DNA from 4 places in the Dorea ammoniilytica genome. Region 2 is predicted to be linked to each of the others. Evidence: predicted binding sites of a transcription regulator. Region 2 holds the regulator's gene; each other region holds the start of a gene.
What was found. Region 2 encodes Rex, which represses fermentation and respiration genes when NADH is low (regulators of the CRP and FNR family bind a similar motif). Its sites were predicted from a motif close to ATTGTTAANTANTTAACAAT; they were not measured.
Positions count from the first base shown of each region.

Region 1: the regulator Rex is predicted to act here: its motif matches at 3,624-3,643, upstream of OCV65_RS05170 (NADH-quinone oxidoreductase subunit NuoE family protein).
Region 3: the regulator Rex is predicted to act here: its motif matches at 2,728-2,747, upstream of OCV65_RS00960 (iron-sulfur cluster assembly scaffold protein).
Region 4: the regulator Rex is predicted to act here: its motif matches at 2,034-2,053, upstream of rsxC (electron transport complex subunit RsxC).

Region 1 is NZ_JAOQJV010000004.1:127,118-134,703, reverse strand. It holds gene OCV65_RS05195 (hypothetical protein) at 1-279, shown strand, start outside; gene OCV65_RS05190 (hypothetical protein) at 302-889, shown strand; gene OCV65_RS05185 (hypothetical protein) at 895-1,734, shown strand; gene gap (type I glyceraldehyde-3-phosphate dehydrogenase) at 1,916-2,938, opposite strand; gene OCV65_RS05175 (hypothetical protein) at 3,204-3,437, shown strand; gene OCV65_RS05170 (NADH-quinone oxidoreductase subunit NuoE family protein) at 3,789-4,283, shown strand; gene nuoF (NADH-quinone oxidoreductase subunit NuoF) at 4,315-6,210, shown strand; gene OCV65_RS05160 (NADH-dependent [FeFe] hydrogenase, group A6) at 6,226-7,586, shown strand, end outside.
Region 2 is NZ_JAOQJV010000001.1:385,851-393,436, reverse strand. It holds gene OCV65_RS01915 (MBL fold metallo-hydrolase) at 1-259, shown strand, start outside; gene OCV65_RS01910 (ACT domain-containing protein) at 290-562, shown strand; gene OCV65_RS01905 (PFL family protein) at 594-1,958, shown strand; gene OCV65_RS01900 (DegV family protein) at 1,974-2,837, shown strand; gene OCV65_RS01895 (ABC-F family ATP-binding cassette domain-containing protein) at 2,911-4,827, opposite strand; gene OCV65_RS01890 (redox-sensing transcriptional repressor Rex) at 4,974-5,621, shown strand; gene OCV65_RS01885 (NAD(P)H-hydrate dehydratase) at 5,720-7,231, shown strand; gene alr (alanine racemase) at 7,231-7,586, shown strand, end outside.
Region 3 is NZ_JAOQJV010000001.1:195,415-203,000, forward strand. It holds gene rimO (30S ribosomal protein S12 methylthiotransferase RimO) at 1-226, shown strand, start outside; gene pgsA (CDP-diacylglycerol--glycerol-3-phosphate 3-phosphatidyltransferase) at 226-768, shown strand; gene OCV65_RS00950 (CinA family protein) at 770-1,264, shown strand; gene OCV65_RS00955 (GNAT family N-acetyltransferase) at 1,255-2,688, shown strand; gene OCV65_RS00960 (iron-sulfur cluster assembly scaffold protein) at 2,793-3,485, shown strand; gene OCV65_RS00965 (GGGtGRT protein) at 3,579-4,589, shown strand; gene OCV65_RS00970 (DUF6591 domain-containing protein) at 4,780-5,175, shown strand; gene OCV65_RS00975 (AAA family ATPase) at 5,413-6,897, shown strand; gene OCV65_RS00980 (alpha/beta hydrolase) at 7,145-7,586, shown strand, end outside.
Region 4 is NZ_JAOQJV010000001.1:266,592-274,177, reverse strand. It holds gene OCV65_RS01295 (RnfABCDGE type electron transport complex subunit D) at 1-584, opposite strand, end outside; gene rsxC (electron transport complex subunit RsxC) at 609-1,931, opposite strand; gene rpsA (30S ribosomal protein S1) at 2,145-3,227, opposite strand; gene ispH (4-hydroxy-3-methylbut-2-enyl diphosphate reductase) at 3,208-4,062, opposite strand; gene cmk ((d)CMP kinase) at 4,059-4,736, opposite strand; gene OCV65_RS01270 (BaiN/RdsA family NAD(P)/FAD-dependent oxidoreductase) at 4,750-5,979, opposite strand; gene OCV65_RS01265 (MurR/RpiR family transcriptional regulator) at 5,982-6,902, opposite strand; gene OCV65_RS01260 (SEC-C metal-binding domain-containing protein) at 6,960-7,463, opposite strand.

The DNA of each region.
Region 1 (7,586 bases), on a different contig from region 2:
AGTATTAGTGTGAATGCAACATATGCACCAACATATTCTTTTTTTAAAAACTGTATTGATAATGGAGGAATTGGAGTTTTTGGATGCAATATCAACACTACAAGTGGAAATCTTGGACACATTATGGCAATGGAAGGATATTATCAATATATAAGCAAGGAAACGAATACTCGTTTACATTTATTAAAAGTAGCAGATGGATGGGGGACATCACCGAGATATGTGAATTTTGATTTTTCTGATTATACATATGTTGCGGGAGTTTCTTTTGTGGAATAATTGAAGTGCGGAGTAATGGAAAATGAAAAAAGAGTGGAAAGTTACAATTCTTGTGATACTAGTAGAAGTATTGTTTGCTTGGATTTGTTATACAGCACCAGGAACAGGAAGAAGAAATCCACTGCTTTTAGAGGAAAAAGGTGAGATAATAAATGTTGATTTATACAAACAACAAATCACTGTTCAACTAGATGGTTTGAATAATTATTATGATGGATTGAAATTGCAACCATATGATAACAATCCAATAGTTTTGAATTGTAGGTGGATGGAAGATAGTGCATCAGTTTTAAAAGAAATAAAAAATGGCGATGAAGTGATATATATGCATTATGATAATAAGCCGGATAGAGTTGAAAGATTAGAAGTTTTATATGAAGAACAAGCTGTTGTAACAGGAGTTTTTTTGTACCGTAATGAAATTAAAGTAAAACTTAGACCGCATAAATCTATATATGATTTTTATGCAAAAGAGGAGGTGCTATTGGATTGTAAATATATATATCAAGAGAACAATGTTTTAAATTCTTTGGAGGTGTCAGATGAAATTAGATTTACACATTTTTATAACGAACCATATGAAATAAAAACTATAGAACGGGAGGAGTGATATTTGTGAAAAAAATTATAAGAATGTTAATTTGTGTACAATTATTGTTAGTATTAATAGCACAGACGGTTTTTGCTCAAGATACTGGAAAAGGAGCAGATATACAAAGTAAAAAGAATTATTTGATTGAAAAAGGATATGATGAAGAAATATTATCTTATTTATCAGATGACAATATAAATTCTGTATATCACAAATTAAAATATGATTTTCATGGAAAAGCAAAAGTATCTGCGCAGATTAATCGTTCAGGTGAAATGATAAGCAATTATGCAACAAGAGCTGCTATAAATAAAACACAATTAGAAATAAAAAGCATTGTTAATAATTATATGTATGACTCAGGAGAAATATTGGGATGTGAATTGATTCTCTCTTATGAATGGTTAGTAACTCCAACAACTAATGGAAAAGATGCAATTACTGTAAATTGGGATCCTACATATTTTTCTCTTGCAGAAATGGGAGGGTTTAATGGTTCTTCTTCTATAATTAATTCGGCAACAGAGAATGAAGAATTTTTCAATTTTGGAATGACAGTTAATGCTTTAAATACTGGAGGAGCCGGATGGAATATTGATGTTTTTAAATCGGATACAGAAAAAACACTACAAACGAATCCGAAAGGTCAGATGACACTTTTCTTTGAACCAAATTATTCATTTAACGCTTCTGATGATGTGGTAATGCGATTTACTACAATGTATTATCAAAATAAAGCAACAGATGATTCGTTGATTAATTTTTCTACGAATGGAACTGGAGTGCAGGCTGTAGGAACATCAACAGACACTATGAGAAATATTGTACAATATATTTCTAACATGGTTGATGTGACTGGCTAAAATGCATAATTTAAGTAGTTACTGACTGAAAGCTGTTAAAAAACTGACCTGCCGCATCTTTTTACAAATGCGGCAGGTCTTTTGTCGTTCGGTTCATAATCGTAATAACGAATGCATATGTCCCTTACAGAAAGTATATTACATATCAATCAGAAACGAGCTCGGTCCTATTCAGAACTATTTAGCGATTATGGTCGACCTGATCCATGTACTGGATAAGGCGCATTACCTGACTGGTATAGCCCCATTCATTGTCATAGAAACAGATCACCTTGAAAAAGTGGGAATTCACCTGAATGCCCTGTCGTGCGTCGAAGATGGAAGCATGAGAATCTCCGATGAAATCAGAAGATACTACTTCATCATCCACATAATCCAGAATACCGGACAAATATGTCATAGAGGCTTCCTGAACTTTTTTGCAGATTTCTTCGTAAGATGCCGATTTCTTCAAAGCTACGTTTAAGTCAACAACAGATACATCTGAAGTAGGTACGCGATAAGAGATGCCACTCATTTTGTCCTTCAATGAAGGAATTACGAGGGAGATCGCTTTAGCTGCTCCGGTGGTAGATGGGATTAGATTGCCAAATGCAGAACGGCCGGTTCTCCAGTCCTTCTGAGAACGGCTGTCAACAACCTTCTGCTTAGCAGTAGCTGCGTGGATCGTGGACATGAGTCCGTATTCAATACCGTAATTGTCTTCTAGAATCTTGCAGATCGGTGCCAGACAGTTCGTCGTGCAGGATGCGTTAGAAACTACGGGCATATCACTGTTGTATTCGGTATGGTTTACACCCATGATAAAAGTAGGTGTCTCTTCATCTTTTGCAGGAGCAGATATAATAACCTTTTTAGCCCCGCCTTGCAGATGATCCATAGCTTTCTGCGTTGTGCAGTAGGCACCGGTTGCATCAATGATATATTCAGCACCACAGCTGTCCCATGGGATCAGAGAAGCGTCCGATTCAGAGAACACAGGAATCTTCTGACCATTGATGATCAGACCCTGCTCATATGTGTCAAGCTCCCCCTGGAAACGTCCGAATGTTGAATCATAGCGGACCATATATTTCATGTAGTCCAGATCAGCATTACGCACGTTGATCCCACAAAGTTTAAAAGTATCTGGTTGACTGATGGCAATACGGAGAGCGACGCGTCCGATGCGTCCAAATCCGTTGATGCCAATTGAAATTGCCATTTTACAATTACCTCCTATAAGTCATATTAAATGCATAGAGCACCCGCAGATATCCTGGGTGCGGTTATTCTGACCGAGCAATGTAACTGGCTTTTTCTGATTTGATGTAATTTACTGTCAGTGTAACATAGAATAATGAAAAATACTATATATAGAAGAGTAATTAAAATATTAACGAAAATACATACAAGATAGCTGACTGATTGAAAACTTTGTGAAGAAATGTTATGATTTTAAGCAGAAATAATACATATGGGAGGCTGTTATGAGAGAGGAACGTTTTAAGATGGAGCGCCCGGGTTTGGTAGAAGAAGGACAGGAAGTTGTGATTAGCGAACGAAGTCCGAGCACCGGGAGATATACTTATCTGGTAGAACCATCCATTGCCATGTCGGGAATATACCGCACAGCGGAGCGGATCCGGGACAGGAAAGGCGTGATCAGGAAGATTGAGGAGACTGACCGGGGATTTTATCTGATTGTGGAGATAGAGCAGTAATAAGAGAGCTTTTGCAGGGAGAATATACTTGCGAAAGTTCTCTTTTTTTACTTTACAGGAAATTGCTTTCCTGTAAAGTAAAAAACGCTCCGCGAGGATGCGCACTGCGGCGGATGAGGTAGATGTCGCAAGCGACCGCCGCAGGCGCGAGAATGTGCCAAGGCACATTCTTTGTTCTATTTATGGTTTGACAAAAAATGCACAAGTTAATTGATAATAATTCAAACAAACTATAAATAGCAACGAAAAAATAGAAAATTAATGAGAAAAATTATAGATATTAGACAATTTGTGTGCTAATATAATAAATAACTTGTGTGAAAATCGATAAATTCAAATGGAGGTAAAGCTATGCTTTCAAAAAAATCTGCAGTTCCGTTTAGAGGAACGAAGGAGCAGGAAGAAGAACTGCTTAAGGTGATCGAAGAATTGAAAGATGAAAAAGGCGCTTTGATGCCGATCATGCAGAGAGCGCAGGACATCTATGGATATCTGCCGATCGAGGTCCAGAAGATTATCTCAGACCAGACGGGAATCCCGTTAGAGAAGATTTATGGAGTGGCAACATTTTATGCACAGTTTAATCTGAGTCCGAAGGGACGATATCAGATATCTGTCTGTCTTGGCACGGCATGCTATGTAAAGGGATCCGGCGATATTTATAACAAGCTGATGGAAAAGCTTGGTATCGTGGGCGGAGAGTGTACGCCGGATGGAAGATTTTCGCTGGATGCGTGCCGTTGTATCGGGGCCTGTGGGCTGGCGCCGGTCATGACGATCAATGAAGAAGTATACGGACGCCTGAAGGTGGAGGATATAGATGATATCCTTGCGAAATACGAGTAGTGGTTAACTTGATTAGAAGTGGAGGGACAGAATGAAATCTCTGGAAGAATTACGGGTAATTAGAGAGCGTATGCAGGGAACAGTGGCATACCGCTCAGAACACGAATCTCTGGAAGAGGCTGTAGCTTCTGAGCACGGCAAGTACCGCACTCATGTGCTGGTATGCGGAGGAACAGGATGTACATCATCCGGCAGCCAGAAGATCAGAGAACGTCTGGATGAAGAGATTCGGAAGAACGGACTGGAAGAGGAAGTATGTGTGATCAAGACAGGCTGTTTTGGCCTGTGTGCGCTGGGACCGATTATGATCGTGTATCCGGAGGGCGCGTTTTATTCTATGATTAAGGAAGAAGACATTCCTGAGATTGTAGAAGAGCATTTGGCAAAGGGCAATGTAGTGAAGAGACTGCTTTATGATGAGACGGTGAAGGGAGAAGATGTACTTCCGCTGCAGGAGACGAATTTCTATAAGAAGCAGCACCGTGTGGCACTGCGTAACTGTGGCGTGATCAGTCCGGAGAATATTGACGAATACATAGGTACAAGAGGATATGAGGCGTTAGGTAAGGTGCTGACCGAGATGACACCTGCAGAAGTTATTCAGGTGATGCTTGACAGCGGACTCAGAGGAAGAGGCGGTGCAGGTTTCCCAACCGGTATGAAATGGAAATTCGCGGCAGCGAATGAAGCAGATCAGAAATACGTCTGTTGTAACGCCGATGAGGGTGACCCGGGTGCATTTATGGATAGATCCGTACTGGAAGGTGATCCGCACGTTGTACTGGAAGCCATGGCGATCGCAGGCTATGCCATTGGGGCGTCACAGGGATATATCTACGTGCGTGCAGAGTATCCAATCGCAGTAGAACGTCTGAATATTGCGATTAAGCAGGCAAGAGAATACGGACTGCTTGGCGAAGATATATTTGGATCAGGATTTGATTTTGATATTGAGCTTCGTCTGGGAGCAGGAGCATTTGTCTGCGGAGAAGAGACCGCACTGATGACTTCGATCGAGGGTAACCGAGGAGAACCGAGACCGCGTCCGCCATTCCCAGCATTAAAGGGACTGTTCCAGAAGCCGACAATTCTGAATAACGTAGAGACGCTGGCGAATATCCCACAGATTATCCTGAACGGACCGGAATGGTTTGCATCGATGGGAACAGAGAAGTCCAAAGGAACCAAGGTATTTGCTCTGGGAGGCAAGGTCAATAATACCGGTCTGGTAGAGATTCCGATGGGAACGACTCTGCGGGAGATTGTAGAAGAGATCGGCGGAGGCATTCCGAAGGGCAAGAAGTTCAAGGCTGCGCAGACCGGAGGTCCGTCCGGCGGATGTATTCCGACAGAGAATTTTGATGTACCGATCGACTATGATAACCTGATCGCGATTGGTTCCATGATGGGTTCCGGTGGTCTGATTGTTATGGATGAAGATACCTGTATGGTAGATATTGCCAAATTCTTCCTGGAATTTACTGTGGATGAATCCTGTGGCAAATGTGCACCGTGCCGTATTGGTACCAGACGTATGCTGGAGATCTTAGAGAAGATCACCAAGGGACAGGGAACGATGGAAGATCTGGACCGTCTGGAAGAACTGGCAGCGCATCTGAAGTCGAATTCACTGTGTGCGCTTGGTCAGACAGCACCGAATCCGGTACTCTCCACCTTGCGTTATTTTAAAGATGAATACATTGCCCATATTGTGGATAAGAAATGTCCGGCAGGTGTCTGTAAGGATCTGCTGCAGTACAAGATCAATGCGGACAAATGTAAGGGTTGTACGCTTTGTGCACGTATCTGTCCGAATGGTGCGATCAGCGGTAAAGTAAAAGAACCACATGCGATCAATCCGGAGAAATGTTTGAAATGTGGTGCATGTATGGAAAAATGTCGCTTCGGTGCGATTTATAAGGAATAAGGGAGGATAGAGAATATGGAAACGGTTAATCTTACAATCAATGGACTGAAAGTATCTGCACCGGCCGGCTCTACGATCCTTGAGGCAGCACATGCAGCCGGAATCAGAATTCCTACTCTCTGCTATTTGAAGGAGATCAATGAGATCGGTGCATGTCGTATGTGTGTAGTAGAAGTAAAAGGAGCCCGTAATCTGGTAGCTGCCTGTGTACATCCGGTCAGTGAAGGGATGGAAGTGTATACGAATACACCGAAGCTGATTTCATCCAGAAAGAAGACATTACAGCTTCTGCTGTCGAATCACGATAAGAAATGTCTGTCCTGTGTGCGCAGCGGTAACTGTGAATTACAGCAGCTCTGCAGGGAATATGGCGTGGATGATGAGAATTATTTTGCAGGTGAGAGTAATCACTATGAGTTGGATGATTCCGCAGCGCATATGATCCGTGACAATAACAAATGTATCTTGTGCCGCAGATGCGTGGCTGTCTGTGAGAAAGTTCAGGGAGTCGGCGTGATCGGAACCAATAACCGTGGATTTGCGACCTTTATCGGTTCTGCATTTGACATGGGACTTGGAGAGACCAGTTGTGTATCCTGTGGACAGTGTATCGCAGTCTGTCCGACCGGTGCATTATATGAAAAAGATTATACAGATAAGATTATAGAAGCAATCGCTGATCCGGAGAAATACGTGGTCGTTCAGACTGCACCATCTGTCAGAGCCGCGCTTGGCGAAGAATTCGGTTATCCGATGGGAACGGATGTGGAAGGCAAGATGGTAGCAGCGCTCAGAAGAATCGGATTTGACCGTGTATTTGATACGGACTGGGCAGCAGACCTGACGATTATGGAAGAGGCACATGAGCTTCTGGATCGTGTACAGAATGGTGGAAAGCTTCCGCTGATCACATCCTGCTCGCCTGGATGGATCAAATACTGCGAGCACTATTTCCCGGATATGACAGAGAATCTGTCCAGCTGCAAATCGCCGCAGCAGATGTTTGGGGCGATGGTGAAGACTTACTTTGCCGAGAAGCAGGGTATCGATCCGAAGAATATCGTATCGGTCAGCGTGATGCCATGTACGGCCAAGAAGTTCGAGATCGGAAGAGATCATCAGAATGCAGCCGGAGTACCGGATGTGGATATTGCCATCACTACCAGGGAACTGGCACGACTGATCCGTCGTTGTGGTATAGAATTTACTGCACTTCCGGAGGAAGGCTTTGATGATCCGATGGGTGAGTCTACGGGAGCGGCAGTAATCTTTGGAGCGACCGGCGGTGTTATGGAAGCAGCTCTTCGTACTGCGGTGGAGACATTGACGGGAGAAGAACTTGCTAATCTGGAATTTACAGATGTGCGTGGCACAAA
Region 2 (7,586 bases):
TTATCCATTGAAACAGCGTGTAATGGGAAATAAGGGACATCTGTCAAATGAATTGTCAGGACGGCTTCTTTGTGATATACTACATGACAACCTGAAAAGTGTCATGCTTGGGCATCTCAGTAAGGAGAATAATTATGCAGAACTTGCGTATGAGACGGTTAAATTAGAGGTTACACTTGGGGATAATCCGTATAAGGGAGATGAAATACCTCTGGCTGTTGCCAAAAGGGATCATCGTTCGGATATTATTACTGTATAATCAATACATATGTTTAACAGGAGGAAGAATATGAAAAAGTGTGTGATTACTGTAGTTGGAAAAGATACTGTAGGAATTATTGCAAAGGTATGTACCTATCTTGCGGAGACCGGAATTAATATTCTGGATATTTCGCAGACTATCATTGATGACTTCTTTAATATGATAATGATCGTGGATGTTGACGGGGCTTCTAAGGAATTTCAGGAATATACAGCTGAACTGGAAGCACTTGGCGGAGAAATCGGTGTAAGCATTCACTGCCAGAGAGAAGAAATTTTTGAAAAAATGCACAGACTGTAAGTTGGATGCTATGGCGGAGGCAAAGAAAATCATGATTAGCGTATATGAAGTAAATGAAACGAATAAAATGATCGAGCAGGAGAATCTTGACGTAAGAACGATTACCCTCGGTATCAGTCTGATGGACTGCATCGATTCGGATCTTGATAGATTGAATGATAATATCTATAAAAAGATTACAACGCTTGCCAGTAATCTGGTGAGTACAGGTCAGGATATTGAACGTGAATTTGGTATTCCGATTGTAAATAAGCGTATCTCTATTACTCCGATCGCTCTGGTGGGCTCAGCAGCCTGCAAGACTCCGGATGATTATGTTGAGATTGCCAAGACACTGGATAAGGCCGCGAAAGAAGTTGGTGTCAATTTTATCGGCGGATATTCTGCGCTGGTATCAAAGGCTATGACTACAAGCGAAGAGAATCTGATTCGGTCTGTGCCGAAAGCACTGGCCTGTACGGAACGTGTGTGCAGTTCTATCAATGTGGGATCTACTCGTACCGGAATTAATATGGATGCTGTTCGCCTGTGCGGCGAGATCGTAAAAGAGACAGCAGAAGCAACCAAAGATAATGATTCTCTGGGATGTGCAAAGCTGGTGGTATTTTGTAATGCACCGGATGACAATCCGTTTATGGCGGGTGCGTTCCTTGGCGTTACAGAAGGAGATGCTGTGATCAATGTAGGTGTCAGCGGACCTGGCGTTGTAAAGAAAGCAATTGAACAGGTGCGAGGTAAGGGCTTTGAGGAGCTGTGTGAGATGATTAAGAAGACAGCATTTAAGATTACCCGCGTAGGACAACTGGTAGCGGGTGAGGCATCCAAACGTATGGGTATTCCGTTTGGAATTATCGATCTGTCTCTTGCACCGACTCCGGCAGTGGGTGACAGTGTGGCTGAGATCCTGGAAGAGATCGGTCTGGAACGTGTAGGTGCACCGGGTACTACAGCAGCACTTGCTATGTTGAATGATCAGGTGAAGAAAGGTGGCGTTATGGCTTCCTCTTATGTAGGAGGCTTAAGCGGCGCATTTATTCCGGTCAGTGAAGATCAGGGTATGATTGATGCAGTGAAGCTTGGTGCGCTGAATCTTGAAAAGCTGGAGGCCATGACCTGTGTATGTTCCGTAGGTCTTGATATGATTGCAATTCCTGGAAAGACCAGTGCGGCAACTATTTCCGGTATTATTGCAGATGAGATGGCACTTGGTATGGTGAATAATAAGACGACAGCGGTCCGTCTGATTCCGGTTATTGGTAAGGATGTAGGAGAGACGGCAGAATTTGGCGGTTTGCTGGGTTATGCCCCGATCATGCCGGTGAATGAGTTTGACTGCAGCGCATTTATAAACAGACAGGGACGAATCCCTGCACCGATACATAGTTTTAAGAATTAGAGAGGAAGTTTAAACATGAGCGGAGTAGCAATTGTTACAGATAGCAACAGTGGAATTACACAGGAGGAAGCAAAAAGACTTGGAATCTTTGTTCTTCCGATGCCTTTTTATATTGATGGAGAACTGTTCTACGAAGATATATCTCTGACTCAGGAAAAATTCTATGAACGTCTGACTCAGGATGCAGACATTTCTACTTCGCAGCCTTCGCCGGGAGATGTGCTGGATATATGGGAGAAAGCACTGGAAGAATATGATGAGGTAGTGCATATTCCGATGTCAAGCGGATTGTCAAGTTCCTGTGCCACTGCGCAGATGCTTGCGCAGGACATGGATGGAAAAGTATATGTGGTAGATAATCAACGTATTTCGGTTACCATGAGACAATCGGTTCTGGATGCCATTGCTTTGGCAGAAAAAGGAATGAACGCGAAGGAGATCCATGATATTCTAATGCGTGAGAAGCTGGAGGCCAGCATCTATATTACGGTAGATACATTGAAATATCTTAAAAAAGGTGGTCGCGTAACACCCGCAGCAGCAGCTATCGGTTCAGTCCTGAATCTGAAACCGGTTCTTACGATTCAGGGAGAAAAGCTGGATTCTTTTTCTAAGTCAAGAGGATGGAAGAGCGCGAAGAAGACGATGTTGGATGCAATGGAAAAGGATCTGACAGAGCGGTTTGCAGGACAGGAGATGTATCTGCAGGTTGCGTATACCTGTTCGGCAGAAGAAGCTGAAGAATGGAAAGCAGAAGTGGAAAATAGATTTCCGGAATATGAAGTGCATATGGATCCGTTGTCATTAAGTGTAGCCTGCCACATTGGACATGGTGCCAGAGCAATTGCATGTAGCAGGAAAGTACCGGAACTCAGCTGATTTTACAGATATTTTGTTCGTTACCATGATAAAAACGCCCGTCTATTAGCGGGCGTTTTCATATATCTGTTTGTTACGCCAGTTCTTCCCATCTGGCGTAAAGTTCTTCTAATTCTTCTGCGATTTTAGATTTTTCCAGTGCCAGTTCCTGGCATTTTACAGAATTGGTATAGATCTCTTCCTGAACCATTAGTTCGTCAATTTCGCCGTCACGTTCTTCCAGTTCAGTAATGCGTTCTTCTGTCTTTTTTAATTCATTCTGACGTTTGCGTTCCTTAGCCTGTGCTTCTTTCTGTTCCTGCCAGCTGAGCTTAGCCTGAGATTCTGGTTCCGGTGCACATACATCAGATGGAGCGGAAGAGACGCCGGCATAAGCCTGGGTCAGTTCATCTTTCTTTTCAAGATAGTAATCATAGTTACCAATATAATTGACAAATGTCTGTTCGGTCAGCTCCAGAATTCTTGTAGCTGTACGGTTGATAAAATATCGGTCATGAGATACATAGAGTACCGTACCGGTATAATCATTCAGAGCTTTTTCAAGAATTTCCTTAGAAGTAATATCCAAGTGGTTGGTAGGTTCGTCCAGGATAAGGAAATTCGCTTCAGACAACATGAGCTTGGCAAGTGACACACGCCCACGTTCACCACCGCTTAAAGAACTGATCTGCTGAAACACTTCATCGCCGGTAAAGAGAAAAGCCGCCAGTGTCTTTCGGATCTGTGTATTGGTTAGCGTCGGATAATCGTCAGAAATCTCATCAAAGATTGTTTTGTCCATATGCAGGACGTGATGTTCCTGGTCATAATAACCGATTTTTACCTTGGAACCGAGGGTAAAAGTACCACTGTCTGCCGGAATAACCTGATTCAGTATCTTCAGCAGTGTAGTCTTTCCGGTTCCATTGTCACCGATGATCGCTACGTGCTCGCCGCGGTGGATCTCAAAACTGATATCCTGAAATAAAGTATGCGGCGGGAATGCTTTGGACAGATGTTCTACCGACAGCACGTCATTACCACTGACGACAGAAGGCTCCAGCTTTAAATGAATATCCGTATGAAGCTCCAGAGGCTTTTCTACAGGCTGAATACGTTCCAGCATCTTCTCACGGCTTTCTGCACGCTTAATAGACTTCTCCCGGTTGAAAGAGCGGAGTTTTTCAATAACAGCTTCCTGATGTTTGATCTCACGCTGTTGATTTAAGTATTCTTTTAATCTTGCTTCACGGAGCATTTCTTTTTTCTCGGCGTAAGCAGAGTAATTGCCTTGAAATACGGAAAGTTTACCCATTTCTACTTCAATAACCTTTGTAACAACTTTATTCAGAAAATATCGGTCATGGGATACAATCAATACCGCTCCAAAATAATTCAATAAGTAGGTCTCCAACCATGCAATGGAATTCAGATCCAGGTGGTTGGTAGGCTCGTCCAACAGAAGAATATCTGGTCTGGTAAGCAGAAGCTTACTGAGAGATACGCGAGTCTTCTGACCGCCGGACAACGTATCTACGGGCTTGTCAAACTCATCCTCAGCAAAGCCGAGACCTTTTAATACACCGACAATCTCGCTTTCATAGGAGTAACCATCTGCCAGTTCAAAGGCACTGGTCAGATTGTGATAAGTATTCAACCGGCTTTCCAGTTCATCGCCGGTCAGGTCTTTTAATTCTTTTTCAATCTCGCGGATCCGTGATTCCATAGCAATGACATCGGCCTTGGCTGAACGTACTTCTTCGTAGATTGTATTGCCGGATACCAGCTCCTGATGCTGGGACAGATAACCAAGTGTCTTACCTTTTGTAAGGGTGATCGTACCGCCATCAGCTGTAAGATCGCCGACGATCATTTTCAGAAGAGTAGACTTGCCGGCACCATTGATACCGACAAGGGCTGCTTTTTCATGGTCTTCTATATGAAAAGAGCCATTTTGTATAATAACGTGTTCCCCAAATGCTTTGGAAACATCATGACATGCTAAAATCATGATACACCTCCATAATTCTCTGTGTATCATTATACCGAAAAGAACAGAAAATACAACTAAAGTTAATGAAAGTTTGTACAAAAGTTTGACTTTGCGTTAACAATCCGATATAATTATTCCATAATATTATGGGTAGGTGAACAACAGTGGAGACAAGAAAGATTTCTCAGGCGGTAATTCGCAGACTTCCAAGATATTACCGATATCTGGGTGAATTATTAGAAGATGGTGTCGAACGTATATCATCTAATGATTTAAGTAAAAGAATGAAACTTACTGCATCACAGATTCGACAGGATTTGAACAACTTTGGCGGATTTGGTCAGCAGGGATATGGTTATAATGTAAAATATCTTCATACTGAAATTGGTAAAATCCTTGGATTGGAGAACAAGCATAATTTTATAATCGTTGGCGCAGGTAATTTGGGACAGGCTTTGGCAAATTATTCACATTTTGAAAATCAAGGATTTATCCTGAAAGGTATCTTTGATGTGAATCCTACACTGAGAGGTATGTCAATTCGTGATGTGCCGGTTCGTATGATGAGTGAGATGAAAGATTTCATTAAAGAGAATAATATCGAGATTGCAGTTCTTACAATTCCGAAGGAATGCGCAATTGATGTGGCGAAGGATCTGGTAGATGCCGGTATTCAGGCCATCTGGAATTTTGCGCATGTAGATCTGAATGTACCGGATAATGTAATTGTAGAAAGTGTACATTTATCAGAAAGCTTAATGAGATTATCTTATAATATCAGTCGATATAATGAGGATCATGCAGACAAATAACAGACAGAATAATGGCGTGTAATGCGGGCTGTGAAAGCAGACTTCTTTACACGTCGTTTTTTTTGCAGTGATCTGCGCCTAAGGCAGAAAGGAAGTATATGCAGTATTTATTAAATGCGGAACAGATGAAAAGTGCGGATAGTCATACTATACAGGATCTGGGAGTTTCATCCAGAACACTGATGGAACGGGCTGCTGCGGCCTGTACTGATTATATAGAAGAACAAAAGTGGCCGCTGACACATGTATGCATTGTGTGTGGATCAGGAAATAACGGAGGCGATGGCTTTGCTATTGGAAGTATTCTGAAAGAGAAAGGCTGCCAGGTGACAGCAGTATTTGCCGGACGGATGACAAGCCGAACAGAAGAGTGTATATATCAGATGGATCAGTTCAAACAGTGTGGAGGAACGCTGCTTACAGAATGGCAGGATAATGATTACAGCATTGTAATTGATGCATTGTTTGGTGTAGGATTGAATCGTGAGATTACAGGACACTATCTGGAAATGCTTCAACATATGAATATGTCATCAGGACGGAAACTCGCGGTTGATATTCCGTCCGGTATCTCAGCTACGGATGGACGTGTATTCGGTGAAGCGTTTCAGGCAGATGCAACCGTAACATTCCAGGAACGAAAGCTGGGTCTGTTTCTGTTTTCCGGTGCATTGTATACCGGAAAAGTCTGCGTGACAGATATCGGAATTGACAGTTTTACAGTAAAGGAACAGCTGGATACTGCATATGCATTAGAAATGAGTGATATTGCCAAACTTCTGCCTGAACGTCCGCCATATGCGCATAAAGGTACATTTGGAAAATTATTATTAATTGCCGGAAGCAGTGGAATGGCAGGAGCTGCATTCTTAAGCGCCTGTGCTGCTTATCGCATGGGAGCAGGACTTGTACGCATTTATACCACTGAAGATAACCGAAGTATATTACAGCAGCTGATTCCGGAAGCTATTATCACAACATATACGGAATATGACAAAGCAAGTCTTCTGTCGGTACTGGAGTGGGCTGATGCAGTCTGTATAGGATCAGGTCTTGGAAGATCTGATGTCGCAGATCTGATTGTAAATACCGTTTTGAAAGAAATAAATGTGCCATGTCTGATTGATGCGGACGGAATTAATATATTGGCGGCGCATCCGGAATGGAAGGACCAGCTGGCAGAAGGCAATTATGTACTGACTCCACATTTGAAGGAATTATCCAGATTAACAGGACGGCCTGTCAACGAGATACAAATGCATCGAAGAGAGGTCCTGGAACAGACGGCAAGAACTTTAGATGTTACTCTGGTACAAAAAGATGCACGTACTTTTGTGGGAGCAAAGGGCAGAAGAATGTATGTGAATCTTACTGGAAATGCTGCAATGGCAAAAGCAGGTTCCGGAGATGTGCTGGCCGGAATTATTGGCGGACTTATGGTGCAGGGATGTGATAATTATGATGCCGCTGTTCTTGGAGTTTATCTCCATGGACTTGCGGGAGATATTGCAAGAAATGAAATGGGGTGCTATAGTGTATTGGCGAGGGATCTTGCTGATGCACTTGGATCAGCGATCCAAATGACAGAAAACTGGAAGGCGGAAAAATGATGAAAGAATATACAAGAGTGTGTGCCAGAATTGATCTGGACGCCATAGAATATAATATGGATCAGATGCATGAAACGGTTGGTGATGCGACTAAGATCATGGCTGTTGTCAAGATGGATGGCTACGGTCACGGGGCGGTACCAATCGCATGTGATCTGGAGAAAAAAAACTACCTGTGGGGATTTGCTACAGCCACACCGGATGAGGGTGTGATTCTGCGTGCAAACGGTATCAGGAAACCGATACTTGTATTGGGTCCTGTTTTTCCATCACAGCAGGCAGAAGCAATTGAACATGAGATCCGTTTCACCTGTTATACGAAAGAAATCGCAGAGCAGATTTCTGAGACAGCAGT
Region 3 (7,586 bases), 190 kb from region 2:
GATTGCATTTGATCTTGCAGAAGATATGATCGATCGGGAAGTTCTGGTGATGATCGAGGGGAAGGTCGCTGATGAGAATGCATATGTAGGCAGAACTTACCGGGATGCACCGAATGTAGACGGTCTGATATTTATCAATACGGATGAAGAACTGATGTCCGGAGATTTTGCCAAGGTAAAAGTAACCGGAGCAATGGAATATGATTTGATAGGAGAGTTGATGTAATGAATTTACCTAATAAACTGACAGTACTTAGAATGATTATGGTTCCGTTTTTTGTATTATTTATGCTGACAGATATCGGAGGCCCTGCGAATAAATGGATCACACTGGTCATCTTCTGTGTGGCAAGTCTGACAGATATGCTGGACGGTAAGATTGCGAGAGCACGTAACCTGGTAACGAACTTTGGAAAATTTATGGATCCACTGGCAGATAAGATGCTGGTATGTTCCGCTATGATCTGTTTTATTCCACTTGGCAAGCTGACTGCATGGTATGTTATCATCATTATTGCAAGAGAATTTATTATCAGCGGGTTCCGTCTGGTAGCATCTGATAATAATGTGGTCATCGCAGCAAGCTACTGGGGCAAATTCAAAACGGTATCACAGATGTTTATGATTATCCTTCTGATTGCTGATCTGGGTGGCGTTTTCAATACGATCGCGGCAATTCTGGTATGGGTATCACTTGCTTTGACTGTAATCTCACTGGTAGATTATATCGGAAAGAATATTCAGGTCCTCACAAAGGGAGGCATGTAGGATGAATGCGACCGAAGAGGATGTTACACTGGAAGAAGCGGTTGTTGATATTCTTAAGGAAAAGAAGCTGACAGTTACAACAGTAGAATCTTGTACAGCAGGGCTTCTGGCAGGAAGACTGATGAATGTGCCGGGAGCTTCTGCGGTATTTAATGAAGGGTATATTACCTATTCAAATGCTGCAAAAGAAAAAATCGTGGGTGTATCTCACGAGACCCTTGAGAAATACACTGCCGTAAGCAAAGAAACAGCAGCAGAGATGGCAGCCGGAGCAGCCAGGGTATCCGGAGCAGATGTGGCAGTATCGGTAACAGGTATTGCGGGACCGGATGGTGGCACCAAAGAGCAACCGGTAGGTCTGGTATACATCGGATGCTGTGTCAATGGAAAAGTCCGTGTAGAGGAATTCCATTTTACCGGCAATCGACAGAAAAACAGAGATTATGCAGTTGTACGCGCACTTACCCTGTTGAGGGAGGAGATTATATGTTTGTAAGACCATTGAATCCGGATGAGGTATTGTCTGCACTTCACCTGATCTGGGAAGTATATGCTTCGGATGTGGCTCCACTTCAGAATCCGGAAGCTGTTGCCGGATTCAGGGAACTGATCCGATATGAGCATATTATGCCACGTATACAGAATAAAGAGGTCATCCTTTTTGGTGCGTGGGAAGGAACTGAACTCTGCGGAGTCGGCGGCATCAATAATCGCGGCAATGTCCTGTTTCTGTATGTGCGAAAAGAATGGATGAGAAAAGGTGTAGCAAGACAGCTAATGCAGGGAATGTATCAGTTCTGCGCACAGGCGCTTGTGATTACCAGAATGACAGTGCGTGCTGTACCGGCTTCCGTAACAGCATTTAACCATCTGGGATTTCGGGAAGTGGCACCGGTTCAGAATGTCGGAGCAGAAATATTTGTTCCGATGGAACTGCTGATCGCACCGGGAAGTATACCGGCAAAGAAACCGAAGAAGAGGATCGCATTGATCATTGTCGGGGTTTGTCTGCTTATTGCACTTTTGATTTGCATGGTGGTCAAAGAAGCAGCATCCATTGTGCAGGAATCCGATACATATGCGGAAGAACAGGAGAACCCATTTGGAGATTATGGCAATGGAGATTCGGGTGAGTATGATTTTGGAATGGGAGATGGATCGGAGACTGAGCAGCAGTCCGGTCTGGATCAGATTCCGGAATATGAGGCAGAAGATCTTCCATTTGAAGTGAAAGATGAGACCTATAATTATTCACCGGAGAATCAGTCTTCCGTAACGCAGCAGTTTGAAATTTATTATCCACAGCTTGATGGCATGGAGAATCAGGACATTCAGGCAAAAGTGAATGACGAACTGAAGAACTGCGCGATGGAGACCGTAGACCGGATTTATGAGAATCCGGATAATGAGATCAGAAACCGGGTATTGGAAGCAGAAAGCCCGGTAATCGCAGATTTTGTGAAATATAAAGTGACTTATCTGACACAGGATTATATCTGTGTGGCATATGAGGATTACAGTTATGAGGGCAATTCAGAATATTCTTATGTGGGACTTCGTACTAAGAATATCAATCTGAAAGATGGTACAGTCTACGATGTGAAAGATATTGTAAATACAGATAAGACCTTCGTAAATAAATGGCTGAAAGAGATGCAGAGTGAAGCAGATGACAAATCTCTGCTTGCAGATCAGAATACAGACAGTCTCGCCAAAGTTCTGTCCGGCGAAGATACACAGAATGGCACATTTACACCAGTGTTCTTCATGGATAAGGACGGCATTGAAATAGGATTATCATTCCATTATGACAAAGAAGATGAAAATGCACCAGATTACGGCTGGGTGACAGCACCATTCCAGCTTAATGACCTGAAGGACAGCAAGACTGACAGCACGTTTTGGGATTTGGTAAAATAGTTGACGAATCCTGTAAATTATGAGAAAATAACTACGCCTGGTGTTAAATAAGTAACATATACCATGCGTCAGAAAATCATGCACATGTTGAAAGGAGTTTTAAAATGATTTATTCACACGAAGTAGAAATGATGTGTCCAGTAGCACAGGGCGCTAATCACGGACCAGCTCCGATTCCGGAAGAAGCAAAATGGGTAAAAGCAAAAGAAATCACAGATATTTCAGGTTTTACACATGGTATCGGCTGGTGCGCACCACAGCAGGGAGCCTGTAAGCTGACTCTTAATGTAAAAGATGGTATTATCCAGGAAGCACTTGTTGAGACAATCGGATGTTCAGGAATGACTCACTCAGCTGCTATGGCATCTGAGATCCTTCCAGGAAAGACTATTCTTGAAGCACTTAATACAGACCTTGTCTGTGATGCTATCAATACAGCTATGAGAGAACTGTTCCTCCAGATCGTATACGGAAGAACTCAGAGTGCTTTCTCTGAGGACGGACTTGCAATCGGAGCAGGACTGGAAGACCTTGGAAAGGGACTTCGTTCTCAGGTAGGTACAATGTATGGTACATTGGCAAAAGGTCCTCGTTACCTTGAAATGGCAGAAGGTTATGTAACAGGTATCGCTCTCGATGAGCACGATGAGATCATCGGATACCAGTTCGTATCTCTTGGCAAAATGACAGACTTCATCAAATCTGGTGACACACCGACAGAAGCTTGGGAGAAAGCAAAAGGACAGTACGGACGTGTTGCAGATGCAGCGAAGATCATCGACCCAAGAAAAGAGTAGTTGCGATAGGCGGACAGAGACAGGCGTTGAATTTAGTTCAAGTTGAGTCCGCGTTATTTCAAGAAACGTAAATATAGTAGGAGGACATTATAAATGGCTTTATTTGAATCATATGAAAGAAGAATTGATAAAATCAATGAAGTATTAGGAAGCTATGGCATTGCTTCCATCGAAGAAGCAGAAAAGATCACAAAGGATGCCGGACTTGATGTATATAATCAGATCAAAGGCATTCAGCCAATCTGTTTCGAGAATGCTTGCTGGGCATACATTGTAGGTGCAGCAATCGCAATTAAGAAAGACTGCAGAAAAGCAGCAGATGCAGCAGCAGCAATTGGAGAAGGACTTCAGGCATTCTGTATTCCGGGATCCGTAGCTGATCAGCGTAAAGTAGGTCTTGGACATGGTAACCTTGGAAAGATGCTTCTGGAAGAAGATACAGACTGTTTCGCATTCCTGGCTGGACATGAGTCATTCGCAGCAGCTGAGGGTGCTATCGGTATCGCAGAGAAGGCTAACAAGGTACGTAAAAAACCTCTGCGTGTTATCCTGAATGGTCTTGGAAAAGACGCTGCTAAGATCATCTCAAGAATTAACGGATTTACATACGTTCAGACTGAGTACGATTACTACACAGGAGAACTGAAAGAAGTACAGAGAACATCTTACTCTGACGGACTTCGTTCTAAGGTTAACTGCTACGGTGCTAACGACGTACGTGAAGGTGTAGCTATCATGTGGAAAGAGGGCGTAGACGTATCTATCACAGGTAACTCTACCAACCCAACACGTTTCCAGCACCCAGTTGCAGGTACATATAAGAAAGAGTGTGTAGAAGCAGGAAAGAAATACTTCTCAGTAGCATCAGGTGGTGGTACAGGACGTACACTTCACCCAGATAACATGGCTGCAGGTCCGGCTTCTTACGGTATGACAGATACACTTGGACGTATGCACTCTGATGCACAGTTCGCTGGATCTTCATCTGTACCGGCTCACGTAGAAATGATGGGTCTGATCGGTGCAGGTAACAACCCGATGGTTGGTATGACAGTAGCTGTAGCTGTTTCCGTTGAAGAAGCTGCAAAGGCTGGCAAATTCTAACAATGATTTTATGAAAAGAGCTTTCACAGTTGGTAAAACTACTGTGATAGTTCTTTTTTATTGTTAAAAAATACCCAAACTGATATAAAAATGAAAATTTTTCTGTTTCCTTTGCTAATTGTTGTTGAATGTAGGATGTTATATAATGCAAACATCGATAGGAAAAGAGTTCTAATGGAGGAATGGAAATATGAAAAAGAAATTATTAGTAACATTAGCAGTGGTTTTGGTACTTGGTGGATTTGCAGTTGGACAGGGAAGAGCAGAGGAGACAAATAATCTCACGACAGATCTCTCCGGATATACGGAAATGAGCTGGCCGGATACAGACATGGCACATTCAATCCCAACACCGGCATCATCTACAGGAAGCATGTATGCAACTGAAAAAACAGTTGTTGCAGATGTTGCTAACACATCAGAAGATTCTTACAACGCATATATAGAGAAATGCAAAAATGCTGGATATGATAACAATGTTGTAACAGAGGATGGAATGTATGCAGCAGATAACGGAGTATATACATTAGTGTTATCTATGGCTGATGATAATGTAATGAACATTTCAATGAATGTAGTTGAATAAACAGAGTATAGATAAATATTAGGAAAGCCTGGGTCATAACAATGATCTGGGCTTTTTTGATATCAGACTATAAGCTACAATGCAGAGATTGATAAAAAATAATATAAAAATAGAGACGAATTAGAAGTGAAATATATAGCCTGTTACGAAGGAATGATGTATAATAACTGAGAATGTTTTTTGAAATGTATGATTGAACAATGCTTTAAATAAATATATTGCATAAGGAGTAGAAGAATGCCAGTATTTGATTTTAATAATACACCGGATACAAAAGAACCGGTGAAGTGTACCTATACAACATTTGCATCAGATGCGGATCATGCATCTGCGGAGCAGCCGATTCTGATCCTGGATAATAGCAAGAAGGAATGGAAGCATCATTCTTGTGGAGTGTTTGCTAATCAGAATAAGCAGACTGCATTTGAATTTGATGAGGAAGGCGGCAAAGTAAGTGCTGATATTCTTCGCGTGGATTCACGTTTTGTAAGCCTGTTAAAATGGTTGGGTGAGAACCGGATTAATGTACGTTTGTCTGGAGTAAATAATTCAGAAGGTTATTGTGTATACCGTATCCGTGAGATTGCATTTGGCGGAGGTACAAAGCTTTCCGCCGAAGATGGATTCCTGCAGTTTATGATTGAAAGATTATTTGCAAGTGATGCACCGGAAGAAGAGATAGATGATGAAGATCAGGAAGAGTCTGGTGACGATATGAAACTTACCAGTATTCAGAGTATCACAGATTTCCTGAACTGTGCGGGACGGACATTACCGGATAATATCCGACTTTGGGCGAGAAGAAATCTTGCGGTAGCACGTTCGCATGAAGTGTCTCCGGAGGAACGCCGCCATGCGCAGAGAGCACTGTCTATGATGTTAAACATTCAGTGGAAAAAGGATTATTTTGAAGCAATTGATCCTGCGGAAGCGAGACGTATTCTGGATGAAGAATTATATGGCATGGAGCGTGTAAAGCAGAGAATCATTGAGACGATCATTCAGATTAACCGTACTCATACATTGCCTGCATATGGACTGTTGTTGATCGGTCCGGCAGGTACAGGTAAGTCACAGATTGCATATGCGGTGGCTCGTATTTTGAAGCTCCCTTGGAGTACGTTGGATATGAGTTCGATCAATGACCCGGAACAGCTTACCGGAAGTTCCAGAATCTATTCTAATGCAAAGCCAGGTATTATCATGGAAGCCTTTGGCATGGCAGAGTCTTCTAATCTGGTATTTATTATTAATGAGCTGGATAAAGCAGCATCAGGAAAAGGGAATGGTAACCCGGCGGATGTACTGTTGACACTCCTTGATAATCTTGGATTTACGGATAATTATATGGAATGTATGATTCCTACATCCGGCGTATATCCGATTGCAACAGCCAATGACAGAGATCAGATCAGTGCACCGTTGATGTCACGTTTTGCAGTCATCGACATTCCGGATTATACGGCTGAAGAGAAGAAAGTAATCTTTTCCAAATTTGCACTTCCAAAGATTCTGAGGAGAATCGGGCTTTCAGCAGATGAGTGTATTATGACGGACGAAGCACTGGATGCAGTCATCGAGCTGTATTCTAACACCAGCGGTATCCGTGATCTGGAACAGGCGGCAGAGCATATTGCAGCACATGCACTGTATAAAATTGAAGTAGAGCATGTAAAAGAAGTGGTATACGATGCGGAAAGCGTAAGAGAATTACTGAGTTAGAGTGTCATAGAAAATGATGATTGTTATACCATGCATTTCCAGACAGGAGAATGTGGCGGACATTGTGTATGAGATGGAGAATGGAAGAATTTCATAAAATCAGATTTTGACAGATACTTAATGCCATGCATTTCTTGACACGTAAGAGATGCATGGTATAATTTTGAATATAAGTTAGTGTAAACTAACGAACGTAAGCTATGACGAATATAACGTTGGCAGCGAGGCAGTGAAAGAAGGTTTGATTATGCTTTTTAAGACGATAGGAAATAAGTCCAATCCGGCAATATTATTTTTCCATGCAATGGGTGTGACGGGTGCAAGCAGTATACCTGTGGCGGAATATCTACAGGAAACATATTATTGTATTATGCCGACATCGACGGTGTATTGTGAAGGACAGAGATACGAAAGTAAGACAGAAGAGATAAAGCAGATCAGGAAGTTTCTTGAAGGACAGCAGATTGACCGATTGGCACTCGTGGTGGCGTCTTCTATCGGGGCAGATCTTGCAATGACATTCCTGACAAAATCAGGAGTTGAAGTAGAGCATGTATTTTTTGACGGCGGACAATTTGCACAGATTGCTAAAATGACGCGCTGGATCATGGTTCCGTTTTTATATCTGGCGATTAAGAGTCTGTACTGGTCAAACGGAAAAACGCTGAAAAAGATTCTGTGGTGCGATG
Region 4 (7,586 bases), 120 kb from region 2:
ATAATCAGGAAAATCGCGCCAATAATGATTGCGATCACAGATGTCTCACCAATCGTACCTGGGATACGTCCGATCAGCATGTCCATAGAATTCACACTTGACAGTGCTCCTTCCTTCAGATATGCCAGTGGTGTCGGTCCTGTCTCTCCATCATAAACGAACTTGGTCATCTGTCCTGCAAAAGAAATCAGCAGAAAACATCTTGCTCCAAGTGCCGGGTTCATGAAGTTCTGTCCCAAACCTCCGAACAGCTGCTTGACGATCAGGATAGCAAATACACTACCAAGTGCTCCCATCCACAACGGTGCTGTAGGTGGCATATTAAGTCCAAGCAGAAGTCCTGTTACAACAGCACTGAAATCACCGATTGTGATCTTCTTGTGCATAAGCTTTTCATAAATAAACTCTGTGAGCACAGCTGTTGCAGTCGTAACGATCAGCATCAGCAGTGCATCCATTCCAAAATTATATACTCCAAATGCAGATGCCGGCAACAGAGCAATTGTTACCATGAGCATAATATTGCTGGAAGTAACTTTGGAACGTATATGTGGTGAAGATGAAATATTTAACTGATTCTCCACTTTTGTTCACCTCTTCCTCTCTTGTTATTTTTTCTTTCTGCGATTAGCCAGAACAATCTTTCTCATGGAACCGATTGACTGTTTCAACGGTCTCTTAGCTGGACAGACGTAACTACATGATCCACACTCTACGCATTCCATACCGTTCATTTTTTCAAATGTCTCCGCATCATGATGCTGTGCATAATCAGCCAGACGAGACGGAATAATACGGCTTGGACAGGCATCCACACAACGTCCACAGTTGATACATGCGGTCTCTTCCAGTCTCTTAACCGGATCTTTTACAAATGCCAGAACTGAAGAAGATGTTTTCGTAACAGGTACATCTACAGTAAACATGGCAAATCCCATCATCGGACCACCGGAAATCACCTTTTCTGGTTCTTCCTTAAATCCACCAGCCTGCTCTACAAGTTCCATCTGATTCATACCAAATGGTGCGCGGAAGTTACCAGGCTCATTGATCGCATCACCACTGACAGTAACAATACGTTCAATAGAAGGCTTTCCTTCTACAACTGCCTGGTAAATATTGATCATAGTCTCAACGTTATCTACAACACATCCCGCATCTGCCGGAAGCATAGTAGAGTTGATTGCTCGCCCGGTTGTAGCATAGATCAGCTGACGCTCACCACCCTGAGGGTATTTGGTCTTTAATGCCATAACTTCCATACGAGGCTCATCTTTTGTAAGTTCTTTCAGCTTCTCGATACAATCTGGCTTATTATCTTCCACGCCAAAAATACCTTTTGCATGTTCAAACAGTGAAAGGACAACCTTCATACCACCAACAAGACGTTCCGGCGTCTCCATCATACGTCTGTAATCGGCAGTGATATATGGCTCACACTCCGCACAGTTTGCTATAATATAGTCAATCTTCTCCGGCTCTTTTGGAGAAAGCTTCACCTTAGTAGGGAATCCAGCTCCACCCATACCTACAACACCGGCCTCACCGATCGCATTCAGTATCTCTTCTTTTGTCATTTCCTCCAACGGTTTTACAGGAGCATATTCAACTTCCTTGTACTCTCCGTCATTCTCAACTACGATGCAGTTCACCTTTGCCCCAGTAGGATTAAAATGAGGTTCAATTGCTTTTACCGTTCCGGATACTGAAGCATAAATCGGAGCAGAAACAAATCCGCCAGCTTCCGCAATCTTCTGTCCTCTCAGCACGTGATCTCCCTTGGCAACAATTGGAGTTGCCGGAGCACCGATATGCTGCGAAAGCGGATATACAAGATCTCCTTTTGGCTTCACATCAACAATCGCCTTATCTTTTGCCAGACTCTTGCCGTCATCCGGATGAATACCACCCTTAAATGTTAACAGTGCCATTCCTTTTCCTTCCTTCCTTTTAGTTTATTATATATAATATACAAAAAAATCTCCTAATTTTCCATAAATGTAGGATGTTTCGTTGTACATTTTTCAATACAGCTTGCCTATTATTTAACATTTTAGGCATAACAACACAGAAAGATAGAGGCACTTTCGTGTCCCTATCTTTGCTATCTTTTTCATATATATCAAGTCTGTTCTTATCAGTAATTAAGCCTCTTCACCTTCAGATGCCTCTTCCGGTTTCTCAAGTGCTTTCATGCTCAGGCTGATCTTCTTCTCAGCTTCGTTCAGATCTACAATCTTAGCAGTAATCTCCTGTCCAACTGAAAGTACGTCAGATGGTTTTTCAACATGTGCACGAGAAATCTGTGAAACATGAAGCAGAGCATCTACTCCAGGAGCGAGTTCAACGAATGCACCAAAATCTGTCATTCTTGCAACCTTACCTGTGATCTCTTTACCTACTGCATAATCTTCTGCAGCATTAGCCCATGGATTAGTCTCTGGGAATTTCAGGCTGAGTGCGATCTTAGTATCGTGAATATCTTTCACGAGTACTTTCAGCTTTTCGCCAACCTGGAATACTTTCTTAGGATTCTCAACACGTCCCCAAGACATCTCTGAAATATGTAACAGACCATCTACTCCACCAAGATCGATGAATGCGCCAAAATCTGTAACATTCTTTACAACACCTTCTACTGTATCTCCAACATGAAGATTTGCGAAAAGTTCTTTCTGCTTTTCTGCTCTCTCAGCAACCAGAAGCTGTCTTCTGTCACCGATTACACGGTTTCTTCTAGGATTGAACTCACTGATTACGAACTCAATTTCCTGTCCCTGATATTTGCTGAGATCTTTTTCATAAGTATCAGATACCAGACTTGCCGGGATAAATACTCTTGCTTCATCAACAACAACACTTAATCCACCGCCAAGGATCTGAACAACTGGTGCTTTCAGTACTTCTTTGTTCTCGAAAGCTTCTTTCAGTCTTTCATTTCCTCTTTCAGCAAGCAGTCTCTTGTATGTCAATAATACCTGACCTTCGCCATCATTTACCTTTAATACTTTAACTGTCATTGAATCTCCAACTGATACCATAGTTGTAAGATCTGCACCGGTCTCATTCGTGTACTCACTCTTTGTAATGATTCCGTCAGCCTTGTAACCTATATTTAAAATAATTTCATCTGGCTTAACGTCAATGACCGTACCGTCAACCACCTCTCCGTTGTGAATTGTTTTCAACGAATCTTCTAGCATTTGTTCAAAAGTTAATTCTGACATAATTTTGAACCTCCTCAATTATATTATTGGGCGTGGATGCCCCTGCTGTAATACCTACTGTTTCCACGGACCTTAATTGATTCACATTCAAATCGTCAAGTGTCTGTATATAGTACGTATTGTTACATGCATTCTTGCATATCTCGAATAGCTTCTGGGTATTGGAACTTCGTTTATCTCCAATAACGATCATCGCATCGACCCTGTCTGCAATACGGGCAGTTTCAGTCTGCCGCTCTTTCGTCGCACTGCAAATCGTATTCAAAACACTTATATCATAACGCCTTTTCGAAATAATTTCAACCAATTCTTTGAATTTATTGTAATTAAATGTCGTTTGTGCAACAACACATATTTTCCTGTCCTCTGGCACCGTCAGATGCTCTGCTTCCTCTGCCGTAGAAATAACAGCCGCATCTTCTCCAGCCCAGCCCATAATGCCTTCTACCTCCGGGTGTACCGGATTGCCTATCACCACAAGAAATGCGCCCTCTTCTGCTTTTTCCATTGCAATTTTATGAATCTTTTTCACAAATGGACAGGTCGCATCGACGTACTGAATTCCCAGTTCATCCATTCGGTCACAGATGCGTTTCGGCACTCCGTGGGATCGTATGATCACAATCCCGTTCTTTGCCTTTGGAAGATCTTCTTCTCCCTCCAGTACAGTCACACCTTTCGCCTGCATATCCTTGATCACTTCATCGTTATGAATGATCGGACCAAACGTATAGATCTTACAGTCTTTATTCTCTTCTACCTGTTGGTATACGGTATCAACCGCACGTTTCACTCCAAAGCAAAAACCGGCAGTCTTAGCTAACAGAACTTTCATACCGTCTCCTTCTGCTTATCTGCACATATCGCAAGAATCGCATCTGTTACTTCTTCTATGTTCATATCAGAACTGTCCACCAGCACTGCATCGTCTGCCTGTTTGAGCGGCGCAGTCTCTCGCGTCATATCCCTGTGATCCCGCGCTCTGATGTCTTCCTGAATCTTAGTCAGATCACATTCCTGTCCTTTTGCCTGAAGCTCATCAAATCTCCGCTTAGCACGAGTTTCCACACTTGCAGTCAGATATATCTTCACATCTGCATCTGGCAGGATATTGGTTCCGATATCTCTTCCATCCATCACTACATCATGTTCTCTTGCCATAGTGCGCTGCAGTTCCAGAAGTTTTGTGCGAACTTCAGGAATCGCAGATGTCTTAGACGCCATATCGCCGACTTCTTCACTTCGAAGCTGTCCGGTAATATTCGTTCCATTCAAATACACCTGCTGCATACCGTCTTCGTAACGGATACTTACATCCGCATCCCGGCAGGCATCAATTACCGCATTGATATCTGATGGATCAATCTGTTTTCCGAGAAAATGTACAGCAAGGCCACGGTACATTGCGCCCGTATCCACATAGATGCAATTCTGTCTGGCCGCCACCAACTTGGCTATTGTACTTTTTCCGGCACCTGCCGGTCCATCAATTGCTATATTAAATCCCATATTTTCACCTTTTCTATCGTATTTCCTGTGCTGCCATGTATCCGGTAGACCAGGCAATCTGCAGATTATATCCTCCTGTTACTGCATCCAGATCCAGAACTTCACCTGCAAAATAAAGATTTTTAACTTTCTTTGACTCCATAGTACCAGGATCAATCTCCCGGACTGATACACCACCTCTGGTTATGATTGCCTCATTATATCCACGAATTCCAGTAAGTGTCATTGCAAAATTCTTAATTAAACGTACCAGACTGCGGCGTTCTTCTTTAGAAATAGCATTCACCTGCTTCTCCGGCAAAATCCCACTGAGTTCTACCATAACCGGAATCAGTTTGGAAGGAAACAAACCACCAAGTGCATTTTTGAACTGTTTATTTTTTTGTTCTTCAAAATCTCTCAGCAACCTCTTATCAAGCTGTTCCTCAGAAAGTGCCGGTTTCAGATCAATTGTCAGTGTGAGTTCTTTCTTTTTCAACATCTGTCCTACGATACTGCTGGCACTGATCACAGTCGGACCACTCACGCCAAAATGTGTAAACAAAAGTTCACCAAACTCTTCGTAATATTTCTTACGTCCATCTAAAACAGTGACATTAACATTTCTAAGCGACAATCCCTGAAGTGTTTTTACCCATGGCTCTTTTGTCTCAAGCGGAACCAGTCCTGGACTCCGCTCCGTCACCTTGTGTCCAAGTGCTTCTGCCCATCTGTATCCATCGCCGGTGGAACCAGTAGATGGATAGGAAAGACCTCCTGTCACGATAATGCAGCTGTCGCCTTTTACTGTCTTACCATCCTCCAGAACAATCCCATCAAACATTCCATCTTTCTGCAGCACTTTTTCTACTTTCTGATTCAAGTGTATCTGAACACCACGTTTCCTCATAGCCTCTGACAAAGTACGGATTACATCCGAAGAGTGATCAGATACCGGAAATACTCTGTTGCCTCGCTCAATCTTCGTAGCAAGGCCTTCATTTTCAAAAAAATCAATCACATTCTGATTCGTGTACGTATAAAAACTGCTGTAAAGGAACTTCGGATTGCCGATTACTGCCTGAAAAAGTTCCTCCACATCACAGGCGTTGGTAATATTGCATCTTCCCTTTCCGGTAATATATAACTTTTTACCAAGCTTCTCATTCTTTTCAAAAAGATGTACTTCATGCCCTTTATCAGACGCATGTACTGCCGCAAACATACCTGCAGCACCGCCTCCTATAATAATCACTTTACTCATAACTAAATATCATCTCCGCCAAGATTCGAAAATTCCACCTTATCCGTAACCATATTCAGTTCATCCTTACTGTATACCTGATACTCGTCCCAGATCTTCTCCAGTGTTTCGAGTGTTGCCACTACTTCTTTCTGCTTCTTCATGCAAAGAGCTACTACTAGCGCATTGATCACACTCAAAGGTGCCACCAGAGAGTCTACAATAGACGCCATATCACTTCGTGCAATCAGATTGCAGGACGAATACAGATTCATCGGTGAATGAACACTGTCCGTCAATGTAATCACCTTGGCATTGCGATTATTCGCAAATTCAAGTGCTTTTAAAGTCCTCATGGAATAACGTGGAAAACTGATACCAATCACTACATCATCCTGTCCGATACGAATCAACTGTTCAAATATTTCACTGGAACTGTTGGTATTAACAAGCGTCACATCTTCACAGATCAACTGCAGATAATAACTCAGAAAGCTAGCTAACGGAGCACAGCTCCGAATACCGATCACATAGATTCTCTTTGCTTTCAGAATCGTATCCACCGCCATCTCAAACGCTTCCTGATCCATACTTCCCATGGTAAGCTTAATCTTTTCAATATCAGCCTGCAGAACCGACGTCAGGATCTCTCCCTGACTGATCCTTCCATAGGTCACTTCCATCCGCTGTATAGAATTCAACTTGGTCCGCACCAGTTCTTCCAATGCTTTCTGAAATTCCGGATACCCTTTATATCCAAGAGTCATAGCAAAACGAACAACCGTCGATTCACTGACACCTACCACTTCTCCCATTTTAGCGGCTGTAAGAAACGCAGCCTTATCGTATTCCTGCCGGATGTAATCGGCAAGCTTCTTCTGCCCCTTGCTTAATCTGGGATACTTCTCATCAATCTTCTGGAGCAGTTCATTATTTATTCCCATAACAGTTCCATTTCCTTTTCCATTCCCCTGTCATATGATCATACAAACAGAGAATTATTATCTACCACAGCACTTCTTGTACTTCTTGCCACTTCCACATGGACATGGATCATTTCTTCCGATTTTCTTTGGTTTACGAACTGTACCGGAATCTCTCTGCTCCTTGTAAAGCGCCTTTAATTCTTCCTCAGAGAAGATTTCTTTCCACTGCGGCAGTTCATACAGCCAGTCAGCCTTGGCAGCCACCATATTCTTATACAGAAGAGCCTTATCAAATACCAGGTTCACCTGTGTATCTTCTGACAGATCTTCGATCGGGTTCTCTTCTTTCAGACTCTCGTTAATTCCATCCAGAAATCCAACCATAGTCATAACATCCTGACCATACTTTTCAGCCAGTTCCTTTACAGTTCCGCGTACTTCTGTATCCGGATCCGATAACAGCTGCTCATAAATGTCCTTTTCAATATTAAAATAATTAGCCCAGAAATTCTGAAGCTCGGTTCTGTCTGCCTGTTCGTTATATGCGATTTTACGCCACTGATCTAATAATCCAGCCATTTTTGTTTCTCCTTTGTCTGTTAAAATATTGCAGACGGCAGGCATGCCTAATCCGCTCACAATATTATATACCATTTAATACTTTTTTTCAAAGTCTTTACTTTATTTATTTGCAAAAGAGCC